DNA from 4 places in the Streptomyces sp. NPDC004134 genome. Region 1 is predicted to be linked to each of the others. Evidence: riboswitches for the same ligand, from Rfam matches in the RefSeq annotation. Region 1 holds a riboswitch; each other region holds the start of a gene.
The links. Region 1 has a riboswitch for cyclic di-AMP ahead of ACFYVJ_RS05215 (LysM peptidoglycan-binding domain-containing protein). Riboswitches for the same ligand answer to the same signal wherever they lie in the genome.
Positions count from the first base shown of each region.

Region 2: linked by a shared signal. The riboswitch ahead of ACFYVJ_RS00260 (peptidoglycan DD-metalloendopeptidase family protein) and the one ahead of ACFYVJ_RS05215 (LysM peptidoglycan-binding domain-containing protein) in region 1 are both predicted to bind cyclic di-AMP.
Region 3: linked by a shared signal. The riboswitch ahead of ACFYVJ_RS34055 (M23 family metallopeptidase) and the one ahead of ACFYVJ_RS05215 (LysM peptidoglycan-binding domain-containing protein) in region 1 are both predicted to bind cyclic di-AMP.
Region 4: linked by a shared signal. The riboswitch ahead of ACFYVJ_RS07575 (transglycosylase family protein) and the one ahead of ACFYVJ_RS05215 (LysM peptidoglycan-binding domain-containing protein) in region 1 are both predicted to bind cyclic di-AMP.

Region 1 is NZ_JBIAMS010000002.1:463,685-466,632, forward strand. It holds gene ACFYVJ_RS05210 (hypothetical protein) at 1-621, shown strand, start outside; cyclic di-AMP (ydaO/yuaA leader) riboswitch at 725-899, shown strand; gene ACFYVJ_RS05215 (LysM peptidoglycan-binding domain-containing protein) at 906-1,805, shown strand; gene ACFYVJ_RS05220 (FadR/GntR family transcriptional regulator) at 1,889-2,695, opposite strand; gene ACFYVJ_RS05225 (SDR family NAD(P)-dependent oxidoreductase) at 2,761-2,948, opposite strand, start outside.
Region 2 is NZ_JBIAMS010000001.1:65,935-68,882, reverse strand. It holds gene ACFYVJ_RS00270 (DUF5959 family protein) at 147-578, shown strand; gene ACFYVJ_RS00265 (nuclear transport factor 2 family protein) at 595-975, opposite strand; gene ACFYVJ_RS00260 (peptidoglycan DD-metalloendopeptidase family protein) at 1,127-1,891, opposite strand; cyclic di-AMP (ydaO/yuaA leader) riboswitch at 1,900-2,062, opposite strand; gene ACFYVJ_RS00255 (SDR family oxidoreductase) at 2,421-2,948, shown strand, end outside.
Region 3 is NZ_JBIAMS010000044.1:11,737-14,684, forward strand. It holds gene ACFYVJ_RS34050 (PP2C family protein-serine/threonine phosphatase) at 151-1,515, shown strand; cyclic di-AMP (ydaO/yuaA leader) riboswitch at 1,739-1,914, shown strand; gene ACFYVJ_RS34055 (M23 family metallopeptidase) at 1,926-2,948, shown strand, end outside.
Region 4 is NZ_JBIAMS010000004.1:88,325-91,272, reverse strand. It holds gene ACFYVJ_RS07585 (cytochrome P450) at 1-419, shown strand, start outside; gene ACFYVJ_RS07580 (transglycosylase family protein) at 518-1,573, shown strand; cyclic di-AMP (ydaO/yuaA leader) riboswitch at 1,735-1,946, shown strand; gene ACFYVJ_RS07575 (transglycosylase family protein) at 2,023-2,718, shown strand.

The DNA.
Region 1 (2,948 bases):
GCGGGCGCGGCCCCGCCGGCCGTCCGTGTCGGGGTGCTGCTCCCCCGGCTGCCGGAGGAGCCCGCGGACTGGCTGGCGGAGTGCGCGGCGTACGACTCCGCCGGCGCCGACGCACTGTGGCTGGACGGCGGTCCCGACCCGGCCCACGACGTACTGGCGCTCGCCGCCGCCCTGGCCGCCGCCACCGGCCGGGCGAGGCTGGTGGTCGCGCTGCCCGACAGCGTGCCGCAGGCCGCGCTGCTGGCCCGGGCGCTGGCCACCGTGGTGCTGCTCAGCGGCGGCCGGCTCGCGCTCGCCGCCGACTCCCGGCGGTGCGCCGAACTCGGCGCCGTGGCACCGACGGTGCCCGCCTTCCGCCGGCTCGCGCCCGCGGGCCCGGGCTATGAGGAGCCGGGCGCCGGGCGCTGGACTCCGGCGGCCGCGCCCGCGGGACCCGACGCCTGGCGGACCGCGCTCGCCGGCGCCGCGGAGCGCGGGGTGCACGGTCTCGTCGTACCGGCTGGGCAGCGTTTGCTGGAGGCGCTGCGCCTCGGCGTGAGTGCCGAACGTCACACGCGCCCCAACCGCCCCACGCGTGCGCGCGTCACCACGGAGCGTCAGACTACGCGCCGATCCTCGTGATCCGCTTGTGATCTGCCGTTCGATCTCCTAGTGTCCGAGTCGTTCGCACACGCGAGCACCGAGCTCCGGTACGCCGAGTCCTGCCCGTCGGAGCCCGGAACCGTCGTCCCCACAGCCGTTCGGGCAGGAGCGGGGGAACCACTTCTCCGTCGGCAGGAGCACGGTGGCAGGACCGCACCGCACTCCCCGACTCGGGGTGAAGCCGCACAGCACGACGCGGCCGGGCAACTCCAGCCCGAACCCGACAGCTCACCTCGCAGGCGTCGGAGAAAGAGCGAGCCACCATGGCCGGAACCGGCACCCGGCGCGCGCCCAAGTCGCGCTCCACCCGCCGCTACGCCGCTGCCGCGGGGGTGGGCATAGCCCTGCCCGTCGCCGGCGGCATCGCGGCGACCGCCGCGCACGCCTATACGGTCGAGAAGGGCGACACCCTCTCGGAGATCGCCGAGGACAACGGATTCGGGGCCGACTGGCAGCGGCTGTACGAGGCCAACAAGGCAGCCGTCGGCGACAACCCCCACCTGATCCTGCCGGGCCAGGAACTGGACCTGGGGGACGAGAAGGCCGAGAGCAAGCCCGCCGAGGCCGACCAGACCGCCGCCAAGACCGAGCAGAAGCAGCAGCGTTACGTCGAGCACACCGTCGGCGCCGGCGAGACGCTGGCCAAGATAGCCGCGAAGTACGACGTGCCCGGCGGCTGGCAGCGGGTGTACGTCGACAACGAGAAGGCGATCGGCGACAACCCGGCCGCGCTGAAGGTGGGCACCGAGCTGCGCGTCGACACCAAGGGCGGCAAGGTCGACAAGTCGATCGACCCGAACGGCTCGTCGGCGTCGAAGAGTTCCGGCGGCTCCGGCGGCGCGACCGAGGCGTCGCAGGCGAGCGTCCCGACCACCGAGTCCGGCATCCAGGCGGCGGCCCGGGAGATCGTGCCCGCCGACCAGTTCACCTGCTTCAGCAGCATCGTGGAGCGCGAGAGCGGCTGGGACCACACCGCGACGAACCCCAGCTCCGGCGCGTACGGCCTGATGCAGGCGCTGCCGGGCGACAAGATGGCCTCGGCCGGCGCCGACTGGCGCACCAACCCGGTCACGCAGATCAAGTGGGGCCTGGACTACATGAACGACCGCTACGGCAGCCCGTGCGGCGCCTGGGACTTCTGGCAGGCGAACAACTGGTACTGATTCCGGGGGCTCCGGCCCGCGGAAGTCTCCTTCGCCCCGTCGTGCGGATCCGTCCGCGCGGCGGGGCGCGTTCGTCGTACGGGCTACGCCCCGGCCGCCCGTTCCGCCCCGGCAGCCCGCCCGGCCGAGGACCCGCCGGCGGCCCCGGCGCCGGATCCGCCGGCGGACAACTCCGCCAGGTCCCGGGCCGCCTGGGCGAGGAGCCGGTGCATCGCCGCCTCCGCGGCGTCCGGGTCCTGCGCCCGGATCGCGGCGAGCACGGCGCGGTGGCCCGGCACGGGGTCCCGCGGGTGGTGTCCCGGGCCGTGCACCAGGCGGTCGCGGGCGGCAAGACCGCTGGCGAGGACCTGATCCATGCGCTCCAGCAGCTCGTTGTGCGAGGCGGCCAGCAGGGCGCGGTGGAACGCGAGGTCCGCGGCGACCGCCTCGGCCGCGCCGTCCCGCGCCCCGGCCATCGCCGTGAGCGCCGTCTCCAGCGCCGCCAGGTCCGCGTCCGTGCGCCGCACCGCGGCCAGCCGGACCGCCGCGGGCTCGACGATGCCGCGCACCTCGTCCAGGTCGCGCAGCAGCGGGGAGGCGGCCCGCGCGGCGGCGCCCTCGCCCTGCTGCCGGCCCGCGGTCTCGAAGCGCCAGCGCAGCACGTCGGCGTCGAGGAGGTGCCAGTCGGCGCGCGGCCGGACGAACGTGCCGCGCTTCTGCCGGGCGTCGACCATGCCCTTGGCCGCCAGCACCTTCAGCGACTCGCGCAGCGCGGTGAGGCTGACGCCCAACTCGGCCTGGAGGGCGGCGAGGTCGAGGGTGGCGCCCTCGGCGATCTCACCGCCGAGCACCCGGTGCGCGAGGGTCTCCACGGTCTGCCCGTGCACCCCGCGGCGCGCGTAACCCGCCATGGCCGCTCGCTCCTCCCTCGCGTCCCCGCTCCCGTGCCCTCCGCCGCCCCGCGGCGCCCCCGCGCTCAGGCCGACGACTTTACGACGCTCCAGCCGCCGTCCACGACCAGGCTCGCACCGGTGACGTAGGACGCCTCGGACGAGGCGAGGAAGGCGACGGCGGCGGCCACCTCCTCCGGCGCGCCCAGCCGCCCCGCGGCGGTCTGCGCGGCGCTGGCCCTGCGGTCCTCCTCGGGGACCCGGTCCCAGAGCC
Region 2 (2,948 bases), on a different contig from region 1:
TGCGCCGTGACTTGGGTGCCTGACGGTCCGTCGGTGCTCGACGGTGCCAACTCCCGGGCCTGCGCGGGCTGATGGACCCTCGGCCGCTGTCGTGTCAGTGGTGGCGACTAGTCTTCGGCGACGTGCGCGAGCAGGGAGGGGCAGTCATGGCTGAGGATCCGATCGACCTGATCCGTCTGGAGGGGGACGGCAACAGCGTCGTCCTCCGGATCGACGGGAGGGAGACGCGGAAGCCCCCCGTCGAAGCGGATGTGCTGGTCGGGGAGTTCGTGGTCGAAACGCCGTTCGTCCGCGGCACCCTCAAGACCTGGCTCTTCCCCGAGGACCTGGGGGAGTGGCAGCAGGCTCTGGACTCGCTCGACGCGGGCGAGGACATCGCCTGGCGCGAGGGATCGAGGGCGCCGTGGCTGTACGTCGAGCTCGACGAGGACGACGACAGGTGCCGGGTCACGATCAAGGACCATTCCGCCTCCCTGACGACGGTGACGGTCACCGTCCCCCTGGCCGACGCCTGGTTCGACGACGCGTACCGACGCCTGGACGCCGTCTGGGAGACCTGGCCCCTCGAAGAGGACTGAACCCCGGCCGACGGGATCATTCGGTGACGAAGCCGGCGTGCGCCGCGATGATCCTCCAGCCTGCCCGGTCGCGGCTCCAGGTCCGGGTGTAGCGCATCCGGGCACGCAGCGGCTGCCCGCCGACGGAGCCCTCCAGCGTGCCGAGGAACCAGGTGACTCCGGTGTGCGCCGTAGCGAACACCCGGAGGTCTTCTTCCTCAAGGCCGGTCAGCACCTGGTGGCCGGTCCGGTGGGCTTCCAGGTCGTCGCCCTTCGAGTAGAGGCGTCCGTCGGGACCGGTGAACCGTCCCGCGTCGTCCAGCAGTTCGCCCATTACGTCGACGTCGGAGGCGAGCTGGGCCGCCTGAAGGCGTCGTTCGGCCGCGCGGAGGCTTTCGGTGTGATCGTCGTTCGGCATCTGCCCAGCATGACGGGTCCCGGTGCCGGAGACGTCTCCCCTTCTGCTGATGGCAGATTCTGCCCGGTGCCGGCAGGAAAGGGGTGGCGAGGTGAGGGGTGGCGAGGTGAGGCGGGCCCCTGGAGGCCCGCCCCGACCGTCCCGGGTCGCGTCAGGTGGTTACGCCGTGGTTGGTGAGCCAGGTGAGGGGGTTCTTGGCGGAGCCGTAGTCCGGTGTCGTGCGGACCTCGAAGTGCAGGTGCGGGCCCGTGACGTTGCCCGTGGCGCCGGATCGGGCGATGCGGTCTCCCATGCCGACCGCGGTGCCCTCGGAGACGTCCATCTGCGAGAGGTGGGCGTAGTGGGTGTAGTCCCCGTCGCCGTGTCTGATGACGATCTGGTAGCCGAACGAGTCGTCCCAGCCTGCTTCCACGACGGTTCCCTTGGCCGCGGCCTTGACCGTCGTGCCGACCGGGACGGACCAGTCCTGGCCGGTGTGGCCGTTCTGCCAGTTCGCGCCCGACGCCTCGTAGCCGGCCGTGGGGGTGCTGCCGTCCACGGGCATGACGGCCGTCGGGTCGGGCGCGGCGGTGGCGGTGCCGTAGGAGGCGTTGTCGGCGTTGGTGCCCGGGCCGTCGGCGGGGCCGTCGAGGGAGAGGTCCATGCCGGGGGAGATCAGGTTCGGGTCCTCGCCGATGACGGCTCTGTTGTTCTCGTACAGCGTCTTCCAGCCACCGTCGACGTCCTGCTCCGCCGCGATGACGGAGAGGGTGTCGCCGGAGGTGACGGTGTAGGTGGTGTCCTCTTCCGCGAAGGCGGCGGACGCGCCGATGACCGGCAGGGCGAGGGTGGCGCCCGCCGCCGAGGCGCGGGTGGCGAGTTTGCGGGCGCTGCCGGGGCGGCGCGCCGCGCGGTGGCGGCCGTGAGGGGATGACATCGTACGGGCCTCTTTCTCCGGACGCCTGCGAGGTGAGCTGTCGGGTTCGGGCTGGAGCTGCCCGGCCGCCGGCTTCGGCGGACCTCACCCCGAGCCGTCGCAGGGACGGCGCGGTCCGGCGGGGGCCGGACCCGTGGGTCCCCCGCTCCTGCCCGGCGGTGCGAGCTGATCGGCAGGTACCGCGGCGCCGGGGGCAGGATTCGGCGGTCCGGCGCGCAGCGGGTGTTCGCCTTTCGAACGGGCAGCCACGCTAGGGGGATCATGTGTTCGACGGCAAGGGGGTCACGCGCTCCCGCGGAATAATTGACTCCGCGTCGCGGCGAGTTGACGTCGTGCAGCCGCCAGACCCGGGCAAGCGCTCATTTGCCCGTCGGTCTCCGACAAAGGGCGTGGCGGGTGGTGATGCGTTCACATGCCTGTCCCGGCCGCTGTCCGGGCCACGTTGCCGCGCGCCGCGGCCCCTTCGACGTGATCATGGAGTCGTACTGCCCGCACGCGGTGACGACCGGCCCCTCCGAAGGAATCGATCATGGACACCGATGGCCAGCCCACCTCCGAAACGCTGACGTGCCTGGTCACCGGGGCGTCCGGGTATATCGGCGGGCGGCTGGTGCCGGAGCTGCTCGCGGCCGGGCACCGGGTGCGGTGCCTGGCCCGTACGCCCGGCAAGCTCCGCGACCATCCCTGGGCCGGGGACGTCGAGGTCGTGCGCGGGGACGTCACGGACGAGGAGTCCGTGGGTGCCGCCCTGCGCGGGATCGATGTCGCGTACTACCTGGTGCACGCCCTCGGCTCCGGCGGCGGGTTCGAGGAGACCGACCGGCGGGCGGCCCGCGTCTTCGCCCGGGAGGCGGATGCCGCCGGGGTGCGGCGCATCGTGTATCTGGGCGGCCTTACGCCGCGGGGGGTGCCGGAGGCGTCCCTGTCCCCGCACCTGCGGTCCCGGGCCGAGGTCGGGCGGATCTTTCTGGAGGGGGCCGTGCCCGCCACCGTGCTGCGGGCCGCGGTCGTGATCGGTTCGGGGTCGGCGTCGTTCGAGATGCTGCGCTATCTGACC
Region 3 (2,948 bases), on a different contig from region 1:
ATGACGCCCGAAATGCCTCCTGTAACCCGCCTGGGCCCCGCCCGGTCGCTGTCCCGCCCGGGACGCGGAACCCTGAGGGACGACGGCACGGGCCCGCGTGCCGGCCGCACGGGGAGGACAGCGCAGGAAGGGCAGCGCAGGAGAGGGCAGGTGCAGCCGGTGCGGGAGGACGGCGCGGGTAAGGGTGAAGGCGGCCCGCACGACGAGGGCCGCAACTCGCACGATGACCGCTCCTCACGCGACGGCCGCGCCTCACGCGACGCCCAGCGTGGCTCGTACGGCGAGCGCGGCTCGTACGGCGAGGGGCGCGGTCCGTACGAGAACGGGCGGGCCTACCGCGTCGGCGCCGGCGCGCTGGACCTGGCGGCCCGGTCCCGGCGCCCCGACGCCACCGGCGGCGAGCGCCGGGTCAGGTGGGCGCTGCGGTGGCTGCCGGCCGCGCTGATCGTCGTGGGGTCGGTGTTCTTCTGGTTCACGCCGGAGGGGCTGAGGTCCTCGCCGGTCTTCGAGACCACCCCGCTGGTCGCCGCCGCGCTGCTCACCCTGCGCGGCACCGTTGCCGTTGCCGTGGCCGCCCTGGTGGTGGACGTCGCGCTCGAAATCCTCAACGGCACGGCCACGAACGCCGACGCGCTCACCCAGATGGTGTCGCAGGTCGTGCTCGGCGTCCTGGCGGTCGTGATCAACCTCCTCATCCAGCGCAATTACCGCCGGCTGACTTCCGCCCGCCACGTCGCCGTCGCCGCGCAGCGCGCCGTGCTGCCGAACCCGCCGGACGGCTTCGGCGCGCTGCGGGTCGCCGCCCGCTACCAGGCCGCCGACGCCGACGCCCGTATCGGCGGCGACCTCTACGCCGTGCAGGAGGGCCCGTACGGCGTGCGCTGCATCGTCGGCGACGTACGCGGCAAGGGGCTGGAGGCGGTGGAGTCCGTGGCGGTCGTCATCGGCGCCTTCCGGGAGGCGGCCGAGGAGGAGGCGGGGCTCGCCGGGGTCGCGCGGCGGCTGGAACGCGCGCTGCAGCGCCAGGAGACGGGGCGCAGCGGGCTCGACCGGGTGGAGGGGTTCACGACCGCGGTGCTGGCGGAGGTCGACCGCGAGGGCGGCGCGCTGCGGCTGCTCAACCGCGGCCATCCGGCGCCGGTGCTGCTGGGCTCGGACGGCGCGGCACGCACGCTGCACCCGCGCGAGCACGCGCTGCCGCTGGGCATGGGCGACCTGGGTACGTGGCCGGACGAGCTGATGGAGGTGGCGTTCCCGCCGGGCGCGGCGCTCGTCCTGTTCACGGACGGCGTGACGGAGGCGCGGAACCAGGCGGGCGTCTTCTACGATCCCCTGCCCCGGCTGGACGGCCGGCTGTTCGACGGCCCGCACGAACTGCTGGACACCCTCCTGGACGATGTGACGCGCTATACGGGCGGGATGATCGCCGACGACATGGCGCTGTTCGCCCTCGCGCGCTCCCGTGCACCGTTCGGAGAGCCGCCGGACGCGGCCGCGCCTGTATACGCTCCGTAGTGGAATAGCGCCCCTCCGCATAACAACTGATGCACGATCAGCTAACGACCGGACCTCACTGCGCGTAATCAGGCCGTCAACTTGTCCGTTTCCGCTGGTACATGCCCGGATCGTCCGCGGTAAAGCACAACTCAATAACGGGAACGACTTGGAATCGAACGCCGTCGTCCGCTAGCGTGCGGTAACGCAGCGCGGTCGTCACTGCCGTCGCAAGAGGCGGCACCGTGCGCCGTCGCCGAATCCCGCAAGCGTCACAACTGCAGCAACGGCAACACCTAGGGAACCGGGGAACCACCACCTTGGGGTGAATCGGGCCAACCTCCGCCAGGAGGCGGCCCGTAGGAGACCTTCCTGCTCCGAACCCGTCAGCTAACCCGGTAGGCGAGAAGGAAGGAAAGGAGTACGCCTTCGTGGCGTCCTACAGGTCTGAGCCTGGCTACGGCCATGGCCATGACGATTACGGCTACGACGGCTATGCGTCCGGCGGCTACGCCCCCGAGGGGTATGCGCCCGCCGGTTACGCCGCCGATGAGCCGGTCGACGAAGTCCTCCCCGAGGACGACCTTCCCTCCCGCGGCCGCCGGCGCCTCCCCCGGCAGCGCGGTGGCAGCATGGCGCGCAGCGGTGCCGTACTCGGCGTGGGCGTCTTCGCCGCCGTGGGCGCGGGCAGCATGGCCACGGCGCAGGAGAAGCCCCCGGTCGCGATATCCATGCCCGACCAGGTCGACGCCGTCGCGAGCCAGATAAGCGCGCAACTCCCGGACGCGGAGAGCCTGCCGGGCGTCGGCGACTTGATGCCGAGCACGCAGGAGCCCGCTTCCGACACGGTCGTCACCACGGCTCCGCTCACCCAGGTCAGCTACGCCGGCGACACCGAGACCGCGAACCAGCCCGCCGACTCCGGAGAGGCCCTGCGGGCCCGCATCCTGGAGCAGGCCGAGCAGCAGCAGGCGGAGGCCGACGCCTCTGCCCGCGCGGCCGCCGAGGCCGAGGCCGCCAAGCAGGCGGCCGAGGAGGCCGCCGAGGCGAAGGCGCAGGAAGAGGAGCGCCAGCGCCAACTGGAGGAGGAGCGCCGCCGCAAGGCGGAGGAGGAGGCCCGCCGCAAGGCGGAGGAGGAGCGCCTCGCCAAGCTCGCCGCCAGCTATGTCGCCCCGGTCGCGAACTACACGCTCACCTCGACGTTCGGCGAGTCCGGCGACATGTGGGCCGCGGGCCACACGGGCCAGGACTTCGCCGCTTCCACCGGCACCCCGGTCAAGGCGGTGCACGGCGGCACGATCACCGAGGCCGGCTGGGCCGGCTCGTACGGCTACCGCATCGTCCTCACCCTCGAGGACGGCACCGAGGTCTGGTACTGCCATCTGTCCTCCATCATCCAGTCCTCCGGCGAGGTCACGACCGGCGACGTCATCGGGCGCGTAGGCGCCACGGGC
Region 4 (2,948 bases), on a different contig from region 1:
CGGATCCCGCGCTGCTGCCCTCCGCGGTGGAGGAACTGCTGCGCTACGACGGCCCGGTGGAGCTGGCGACCTGGCGGTTCGCGACCGAGCCGCTGGAACTCTGCGGGCAGCGCGTCGCCGCGGGCGACCCCGTGCTCGTCGTGCTGGCCGCCGCCGACCGCGACCCCGCGCGCTTCGCGGACCCCGACACCCTGGACCTGTCCCGGCGTGACAATCAGCACGTGGGCTACGGCCACGGCATCCACTACTGCCTCGGCGCCCCCCTCGCCCGGCTGGAGGCGCAGACCGCCCTGGGCACCTTGCTGCGCCGCCTTCCCGACCTGCGGCTGGCCGGCGAGACGTCCGAATTGCGGTGGCGCGGCGGGCTCATCATGCGGGGCCTGCGGACGCTGCCGGTGCGCTTCGGACCCTCTCTGTGATCTGCGCGTGACTATCAGGCGATCAACTTGTGATCGGAGGTAGTTCGGTATTAAGTTCGGCCACTGGCTCGAACACACAGGGAACGAAAGGCACTCGCATGCGCTCGGGTAACGGACGCCACCGACGTCCCCGCCAGGCCCCCGCGTTCGTCGTCGCGGCCGGTGCGACCGGGGCGGGTCTCGCCCTGCCGCTGCTGGGCGCGAGCGGCGCGAGCGCCGCCGACGCCGGCACGTGGGACCGGGTCGCCGAGTGCGAGAGCGGCGGGCTGTGGAGCGCCGACGAGGGCAACGGGTACTACGGCGGCCTGCAGTTGACGATGGACATGTGGCAGGAGTACGGCGGCGAGGAGTTCGCCTCGCAGCCCGACTTCGCCAGCCGCGCGCAGCAGATCACGGTCGCCGAGCGCATCCTCGCCGGCATGGGCGCCGACAAGGCGTGGCCGGAGTGCGCCCAGGACGCCGGGCTGCACGGCGACGACGAGGTGCCGGAGGTCGACCCGGGCGCCGAGCTGCCGCTGCTGCCCACCGCGCCGCCCACCCTCGCCCCGGGCCCGGGTGACGACTCCCAGGGCCAGGACGAGGACGGGCGTACGGACCGCGGGGACAAGCGCGACCGCAAGGGCGGCGGCGACGAGGACCGGAAGTCCGGCGGGGGCGCCGGCAAGCACCGCGGCAGCCAGGACCCGGGCGAGCGCGACGGCGGCCCCGGCGAGCGGACCGGCCGGGACGACGACACCTCCGCCGAGGGCTCCGGCCGGCACCGCGCCCCGGACGCCTCCGCGACCCCGACACCGTCCGAAGCCCCGTCCTCGCCCGGCGCCCCCGAGGCCCCGCGCGAGGCCGTCGAGACCCCCGGCGCCTCCCAGTCGCCCGACGAGGCCGAGCTGCCGGAGCCGGGCCGCGAGTGGGTCGCCGAGATCCCCGGCGACGCGGACAAGCGCGGCGGTGACCGCAAGGGCGACGCCTCGGGACGCGACGCCGCGGCGGGCGACGGCAGTTATACCGTCCGACCGGGTGACACCCTCTCGGAAATTGCCAGAGAGCATTCCCTGTCGGGCGGATGGTCCGAGTTGTACGACGGGAACAAGAACTCCCTCGGTAAGGACCCCGACACCATCAAGCCTGGTCAGGAACTCGAATTGAGCGGGAACTGAACAGTCGGCGGGTGAAGTCGGCGCGGATTAGTCATATTTGACGTAATCGGCTGACCGGGCTACCTGACGGACGTAAAACCTGGCGTGGCATTTTCCGAGGTCTTTGAATCGCACACGCCTATGTGCTTACCGTCACATTGCTCGCCACCGCGAGCCCCGGTGATCGCCTCACGCCGAATCCTGTCGGCGTTCACCCGGGCCACCTGTGCATGAAGCACCGCTGACAGGAGCGGGGGACCCACGGTAAGCGCCGCTCAGGTCCAACGAGAAGGCGGACCGGGCGGCTTGGGGTCAAGCCGCACGTATGACGTACGGCCGGGCACTCACAGCCCGCACCCGACAGCTCACCTCGCAGGCGTCGGTGAGAAAAGAGCATCATGCTTCTTCCTGCCGGAACGGGTAAGCACCGCCGCCCCGCCGCACAGGCACGCCTTGGCACACATTCCCGCATGGCCGTCCTCGTGGGCGCCACCGGAACCGCGATCGGCCTGCCGGTGCTCGGCGCCCAGCACGCGTTCGCGGCGCCCATCGATACGTGGGAACGGGTAGCCGCCTGCGAGTCCGGAGGAAATTGGGCGACGAATACGGGGAACGGCTATTTCGGCGGCGTCCAGTTCTCCCAGTCGAGCTGGGAAGCCGCCGGCGGCCGGAGCTTCGCCCCGCGCGCCGACCTGGCGTCGAAGCAGCAGCAGATCGCCGTCGCGGAGCGGCTGCTGTCCATGCAGGGCCCGGGGGCGTGGCCCAACTGCGGCCCACGCGCGGGCCTGGCCGCGGGCGGTCCGGCCGCCGGGCAGATCGTCCCACCGGCGCAGCAGGAGGCCCCGCAGCAGCGGCAGGAGCAACCGGAGACCCCACCGCGGACCCTGCCGCAGCCGGCCCCGCAGACGCAGGAGCAGGCGCCGCAGGAGGCCCCGCAGGAGGCTCCGCAGGGCACCGAGGCCCGCGGTGCCGCCGAGCAGACGCAGCCGGAGTCCCGCACGGTCTTCCGCGGCTTCTACTACGAGGTCCGCGAGGGCGACACCCTCGACGACATCGCCCGGCGGCACGGTGCGGAGAGCTGGCAGCAGTTGTACGAGGACAACAAGCCGGTCGTCGGCGCGAACCCGGACCTGATCCGGCCGGGCCAGAAGCTGAAGGTGAACTGAGTCCCGCGCGGGCGGGCCGCACCGGACCACGAACCGGCCGGCCCGCCCGCGCCCGGTGCACCGCCGCCTGCCGCCCCCGGTGCCGCCCGGCGCCGCCTGCCGCCGGGCACGCCGCCCGCGGTACGGCGCGGCCGTCCCGGCCCGTCCGGTGCGCGGGCCGGGACGACCACGCCGTACGCCACCCGCCCCCGTGGCTCCCGCTCCCGCGGCTCCCGCCGCCGTGGCTCCCG